Regions from separate parts of the Streptomyces sp. NPDC088246 genome, predicted to be linked through region 1. Evidence: riboswitches for the same ligand, from Rfam matches in the RefSeq annotation. Region 1 holds a riboswitch; each other region holds the start of a gene.
The links. Region 1 has a riboswitch for thiamine pyrophosphate ahead of ACIPEK_RS27045 (purine-cytosine permease family protein). Riboswitches for the same ligand answer to the same signal wherever they lie in the genome.

Region 2: linked by a shared signal. The riboswitch ahead of thiO (glycine oxidase ThiO) and the one ahead of ACIPEK_RS27045 (purine-cytosine permease family protein) in region 1 are both predicted to bind thiamine pyrophosphate.
Region 3: linked by a shared signal. The riboswitch ahead of thiC (phosphomethylpyrimidine synthase ThiC) and the one ahead of ACIPEK_RS27045 (purine-cytosine permease family protein) in region 1 are both predicted to bind thiamine pyrophosphate.

What each region holds. Positions count from the first base shown of each region.
Region 1 covers NZ_JBIURV010000021.1:81,613-83,869, reverse strand. The annotation lists gene ACIPEK_RS27045 (purine-cytosine permease family protein) at 1-864, opposite strand, end outside; TPP riboswitch at 856-950, opposite strand; gene ACIPEK_RS27040 (hypothetical protein) at 1,217-1,387, shown strand; gene ACIPEK_RS27035 (hypothetical protein) at 1,650-1,931, opposite strand; gene ACIPEK_RS27030 (alpha/beta hydrolase) at 2,148-2,257, opposite strand, start outside.
Region 2 covers NZ_JBIURV010000003.1:342,343-344,599, reverse strand. The annotation lists gene thiO (glycine oxidase ThiO) at 1-944, opposite strand, end outside; TPP riboswitch at 942-1,054, opposite strand; gene ACIPEK_RS06725 (hypothetical protein) at 1,106-1,483, shown strand; gene ACIPEK_RS06720 (NAD(P)/FAD-dependent oxidoreductase) at 1,512-2,257, shown strand, end outside.
Region 3 covers NZ_JBIURV010000014.1:15,462-17,718, reverse strand. The annotation lists gene thiC (phosphomethylpyrimidine synthase ThiC) at 1-1,030, opposite strand, end outside; TPP riboswitch at 1,023-1,156, opposite strand; gene ACIPEK_RS20360 (YibE/F family protein) at 1,227-2,257, shown strand, end outside.

The DNA.
Region 1 (2,257 bases):
CGTGGCGGTCTGGTCGGTCAGCACCGAGGCACCCCACAGGCCGAGTGTCTGGACGGCCACGAAGGACACCACAAGGCCGAGCAGCGTGCACCCGAACATGCGTGGGCGCGAGGTGGTGCGGGGCAGGTAGCGGCTGAAGTCGCTGGCGTATGGGGCCCAGGACAGGGTCAGACTCAGCGCGATGGTGCTGGTCAGGACGAACGCACCGACCTGGTCGGCGCCGTGCGCGGTGCCGCTGCCGGCGGGGTGGACACCGTCGAGCAGCCGCCAGGCGATCAGCACGAATGCGGCCGCGAGCACGAAGGTCATGACGATCTGAAGCCGGTGAATGGCCTCGTAGCCCAGCACGCCGAGAACGCCCTGGGCCACCAGCATGACCAGGACACCGAGCCAGAACGGCCAGCCGCACAGCCGCGCGAGCGCGTCCCCGCCGAACAGCCCGATCAGCGCGTCCCAGGCGACCGAGGACAGCCACTGCAGGATGCCGGGCACCGCCACGCCGCGGCCGAAGGCGAGCCGGGCCAGCGGCAGCTGCCCGGCACCGGTCTGGCTCCCCCAGGTGCCCAGGTAGGCGGTGGGCACCGCGCCGAGGACGGTGCCCAGCACGACGGCGGTGAGCGCGGATGCGAAGTCCAGGCCGAGGGCGATGCCGACGGTTCCGGTGAACACGCCGGTCATGGTCAGATTGGGAGCGAACCATACGGTGAACAGGCGTCCGGGACCGCCGTATCGGTTGCTCTCGGGGACCGGTTCTATACCGTGCGCTTCGACACGGAGGTCGCCGGGGGCCGCCGGCATCCGTCCGTCGAAGACGGCCTGTCGGCCGTCGGCGGGCAGACCGCCGGATACATGCGCCAAAGGCATGGAAGACATCCCTCCGCCAGTACGAACTGGTTCAGGTTCGACGGGTGTGATCTCAGCCCTCGGATGGGGCACCCCGTGTCCGGTACGACGGACAGAGTAACCCGATCGCTCCGGCCCTCACATCGCCGGGAGCGGGTACTCCAAAAGGATCTCCGACAGGAACAAGGGGCTGCCCGGCCCGGACGGTCTTGCCGTCGCGGTCGGAGTGGGCGCCCCAACGGGAGGCGAGCCGGGCCACCGGGAACAGTCCGCGGCCGCCCTCGTCGCTGGTGCGCGCAGCGCAGGTGCGGGGCGCTGGGACTGCCGTCGGAGACCTCATGGGCCAACCAGCTGACTGACCATCAGCTCTGGGGTGAGGACGGGGGGTTCCACACCCCCGGTCGGCAAGCTGACGGGTGGTGAGGGTACGGGCGCGGGCGACCTGCGCGGGGTCGACCGGCAGCTCCCGGCGGACGGCTCGTCCTGCTTCCAGAACGCGGGGGCGGGCAAGGAGCAGGGCCGCGTCACCGGATCGGGGACCTGACAGCCGGGTGGTCGCCACGGCACCGCAGAGCCGCTCGAGCGGTCGTACGGGGCCGGCCATGGTGCGGGGCAGTTGGTCGCGCTCGGCGCCCATGTCCCGGTCCGGTGCCTGGAGGAGACCGTCGGTGCACCGCGCGAGGACGGAGCCTTCCCCGAATCGGCGTTCAGCGGTCTCGAAGGGCAGCCCGCCGCGCGGCCTGCCCCAGCGCCTCACCGTCATCGCGGCACGTGACCACCGCGATGCCCTCCCTCCGCGTGCTCGCTCACTTCTGGCTGAGCTTGATGTGCTCGGTCAGGTTGCCGACCTCCCTGCCGAGTTTCTGCACGGGGTCGGCGAACGAGGCCAGGGCGGACTCGATGTCGACCGCTGCGGCCGTGTGATGCTCCATGACGGCTGCGTGATGCTCCATGACGGCTGCGTGCTCCAGCCGTGCCCACACGGCGGCTTCGACCACCAGCGCGTCACGCTGAGGACTGGCAACCGGGTGCTGGGATGCCTGGGTAAGCAGCTCGCGGGCCCTCTGGGCAGGGGTGCTGTCGTTCATGGACCGAATCTTTCCAGCGAAGGCGGGGCGACGTGCGGTTTCGGGAGCGGGACACCCAGACCGAGCCGGTGGTGGAACTGGCACAGCATGCAGACGAGATCGCCGTGACCGGCGACGATCCCACGATCTCCCTTGCCCGGCCGGGGGCTCGTCCCAGACACGGCCGGGCATGGCGCGGCGAGGATGCCCGGGCGGATGATCTCGGCACATGGCCGTTCAGCCGTCGGCCCGCAGGGCGTGGAGCAGCATCGGCAGCGAGGAGTGCAACTCACGCTGCCAGTACGGCCAGCCGTGGGTCCCCGGTCCGTAGAAGTGAGTGGTCACGT
Region 2 (2,257 bases), on a different contig from region 1:
TCGGTGAGCGGCAGCTCGGTGATGCCGGGCACCAGCTCGTGGGCGTCCCGCAGCAGCTCGTAGACGCCGCCCGCGGTGACGGTGGTGTCCCACCCCATCTCCTCGCTGGTGGCGCCGACGACCAGTTCGCCGTTCTCGCGCGGTACGAGATAGACGTGGCTTCCCCGGACCACGGCCCGGACCGTCCGGGTGAGGAACGGTGCGTACGCGGCGGGCACGGTCAGCCGCAACACCTGCCCCTTCACCGGCCGGACCGGCGGCACGACCTCGTCCGGCAGTCCCGGGAGCCGGCCGCTGAGGCTGCCCGCGGCGAGCACGACCTGGTCGGCGGCGAGCTCCGTACCCCCGGCGAGCACGGCTCCGGCGGCCCGGTCGCGTATCACCGCCAGGCGCTCCACCCATCCGCGGTGGAAGACCACCCCGGCCCGCTCGCAGGCGGTCAGCAGTGCGGCGGCCAGCCGGCGGGGATCGATCTGGTGGTCACTGTCGACCCGCAGACCGCCGCGGACGCCCGGCGCGAGCATCGGCTCCAGGCGGCGGCATTCTCGGCCGGTGAGCCACTCCGACTCCAGGCCCGAACGCTGCTGCAGGGTGTGCAGTTCCCGCAGATGGGTACGGTCGTCGGAGTCCAGTGCGACGGCCAGGGTGCCGCAGGCGCGGAAGCCGGTCTCCTGTCCGCTCGCCGCCTCCAGCTCGGCCGTGAAGGCCGGATAGCGGGCGGCCGAGGCGACATTGAGGCCCAGCAGCATCTGTTCGCCGTAGTGGAGTTCGGTGACGGCGGCCAGCATGCCGGCGGCCACCCGGGCGGCTCCGCCACCCGGTTCGGGATCGACGACCGCGGTGCGCAGTCCGCGTTGCGCGGCCCGCCAGGCGGTCACCAGACCGATGATCCCGCCCCCGATGACAAGGACGTCGGATCCGTTTCCGTTCCGAGAAGAACGCATGGGCGTCCAGCCCCTCCCTTCGCCGGCATGACCCGGATCAGGTTCGTACGGTCGGAGGCCGCCCAGCCTCCCTCTCAGCCCGGTGCGTCCGGGCTCCCGCGAGTGTTTTACGTTGGCCACCCTAAACCCAGCCACCCGGACCCAGTGAGGGAGCAGCCACCGTGGCCCGTTCGCTCGACGGACTCGTCCTGGCACCGGTCGCCGACCAGGCCCCGGGCCAGGTCGGTACCCGTACCCGCTTCACGTACCACGAGAAGGACGGCCGGATCTGGGCCGAGTACGCGGGCGGCGACGTGGTCCGCGGCAATCTCGTAGGCACTCGCGTCGACGACACCCTCGGCTTCCTCCCCCATGGCCTCAAAGGCATGGGAGGTGCCCCCTCCGTCCAGCTGAAGCAGCACGGCACGACATCCTCGGGTCACTGTGTCTCCACCGTCGTCGACCTCGCGGACGGCCGGGTCCGGCTGGACGAGCGGTGGGAGTGGGAGTCGCAGGAGGGCAGCGGTACGAGCACGGTCGAAGAGCTTCCCCCTTCCTGACGATCAGTCAGATGATTAAGGTGTACGGGTGAGCGAGCAGCAGCAGTCAGAGCAGCCGGACCGGCAGGCAGGGCGCCGCGTCGTCATCGTCGGCGCGGGCATGGCCGGCGTGCAGACGGCGGTGGCCCTGAGGGAACAGGGCTTCACCGGCTCCGTCGCCCTGATCGGCGCCGAACCGCACCAGCCCTACGACCGGCCCCCGCTGTCCAAGGCGGTACTGCTCGGCAAGGCCGAGGACTCCGCCTTCGACGTCGACTTCGAGGCGCTGGACATCGATCTGCAGCTGGGTCGCGAAGTCACCGGTGTGCGGCCGGGCGCGCATGAGCTGGACACCCCGTCAGGACCCGTTGCATACGACGTCCTGGTGATCGCGACCGGCGCCGAACCGGTTGTCCTGCCCGGCGCCGAGGGCGTTCCCGGCGTCCATCTGCTGCGCACCCTCGACGACGCGGCACGGCTGCGGCCCGTACTCGACGGGCAGCACGGCGTCGTGGTCGTCGGCGCGGGCTGGATCGGCGCCGAGTTCGCCACCGCGGCCCGCGCCGCGGGCTGCGAGGTCACCGTCGTCGAGGCCGCCGACCGGCCCCTCGCGGGCGCCATGCCCGCCGAGGTCGCCGCCCCGATGACCGCCTGGTACGCCGAGAGCGGCGCCGAACTCCTCACCGGGGCCCGGGTCGCCCGCATCGAACCCGGCCGGGTGATCCTTGCGGACGGCCGCACGATCCCGGCCGGAGCGGTCGTCGTCGGAATCGGCGCACGGCCCGCCACCGGCTG
Region 3 (2,257 bases), on a different contig from region 1:
GGAACGACTCCTTGTGGTGCGCTAGGCACCAAGCCGCCATGATCGAGCCGCCGCGGGAGACGATGCCGGTCTTGCGGCGGGCGGTCAGGGGGACGTACGGCAGGCGCACGCCGGCGTGGACCGTCATGTAGTCGACGCCCTGCTCAGCCTGCTCGATGACGGTGTCCTTGTAGATCTCCCAGGTCAGCTCCTCGGCCCGCCCATCGACCTTTTCGAGGGCCTGGTAGAGGGGAACGGTGCCGATCGGCACGGGGGAGTTGCGCAGAACCCACTCACGGGTGGTGTGAATGTTGCGGCCGGTGGAAAGGTCCATGACCGTGTCGGCGCCCCAGCGCGTCGCCCATGTCATCTTCTCCACCTCCTCCTCGATGGAGGACGTCACCGCGGAGTTGCCGATGTTGGCATTGACCTTCACCAGGAACCGCTTGCCGATGATCATCGGCTCGATCTCGGGGTGGTTGACGTTGGCCGGCAGCACGGCCCGGCCTGCGGCGATCTCCTCGCGCACCACCTCGGGTTCGATGTTCTCCCGGATTGCCACGTACTCCATCTCCGGGGTGATCTCGCCCCGGCGGGCGTACGCGAGCTGGGTCACCAGCTGCCCGTCCCGGCTTCGTCGGGGCAGGCGCGGGCGGCCGGGGAAGACCGCGTCGAGGTTGCGCAGCCCTTCCCCAAGCTCTCCGCTTCGCTCGAGCAGGGGAGACCCCATTCGCGGCGAGGTGTGCTTGAGCCCGTCGTCCTCGGGGCGGGCGGGGCGGCCCGGGTACTCCTCGGTGTCGCCGCGCGCGATGATCCAGCTCTCGCGCAACGGTGCGAGCCCGCGACGGACATCGGTCTCGGTGGTGGGATCGGTGTACGGGCCCGACGTGTCGTACAGCGCCACGTCCTTGCCGTTGGTGAGGTGCACCTGACGGACCGGCACCCGGAGGTCCGGGCGTGAGCCCTGGACGTATCCCTTGTGCCAGCCGATGGACTTCCCGGCCTCGTCGCTCTGGTTCGAGGCAGGCGTGCGTGCGTCCGATGTGGTCATGAGACCTACTCCCTACGCCGGCATTACCCGGTAACAGGTTCGGCGGTCGGCGCAGCCTCTCCCGTACGGATGTACGGATATCAGCGCCCTCTCAGCCCGGTGCTCCGAGCTCCCGCGTGTGCAAAGGTTCCTCCACGCTAGCGCCCTGCCCGGCGTAATGAACAGAGGGCCCTTCTCTTCTTGCGATGATCGGCCGGTGACGTCCCCCCATACCGGCCCCGAACGGCAGGGCCATCAGCACGGCCACTCCCACAGCCATGGCCCTGCCGAGCCCGTATCCAAACATCTGCGCAAGGTCATCGCGGCCGTGCTGATCCCGTTCGCCACCGCGGTCGTCGTCGGCCTGGCGGTGCTCTGGCCGGGCGGCGCGCCCCCGCACGAGCGGACCGGTGTCGGCTTCGACCGGCAGACCCAGCAGGGAAAGGTGGTGAATATCGACAAAGTGGACTGCAAGGACGTGAATGCTGCCCAGGCACCCATCAGCGGCGAAACCACCCCGCCGCCGGGTAGCGGTCCCGGGCTGTGCGAGCAGGCCACCGTCGAGGTGACGACCGGTCACGACAAGGGCCGGACCTTCGTCGAGATCGTCCAGCCGGACGCACCCCGTCAGTTGCGCGAAGGGCAGGGCGTGGTCGTGGCGTACGCCCCCGACGCACCCCGTGATCTGCAGTACTCGGTGACGGATGTGAACCGGAAGTTCCCGATGACGCTGCTGGCCGGGATCTTCGCCCTGGTCGTGATCGCGGTGGGCAGGATGCGTGGGGTGATGGCACTGGTCGCACTCGCCGTGTCGTTCGCCGTGCTGACCCTGTTCATTCTCCCGGCCATCCTCCAAGGCTCGAATCCACTGCTCGTCGCGGTGGTCGGGGCCAGTGCGATCATGCTGATCGCGCTCTACATGTGCCACGGCCTGACCGCCCGCACGTCGGTCGCGGTGATCGGCACACTGATCTCACTGCTGCTGATCGGGCTGCTCGGGTCGCTCTTCATCGGCTGGGCAAGCCTGACCGGCAACACCGACGACAGCACCGGCCTCATCCACGGCCTGTACCCGCACATCGACATGAGCGGCCTGCTGCTGGCCGGTGTCATCATCGGCTCGCTCGGGGTGCTCGACGATGTGACGGTCACCCAGACATCGGCGGTCTGGGAGCTGCACCAGGCGAACCCGACGATGGGTGCTCGGGGGCTCTACCGGGCAGGGATCAGGATCGGGCGTGATCACAT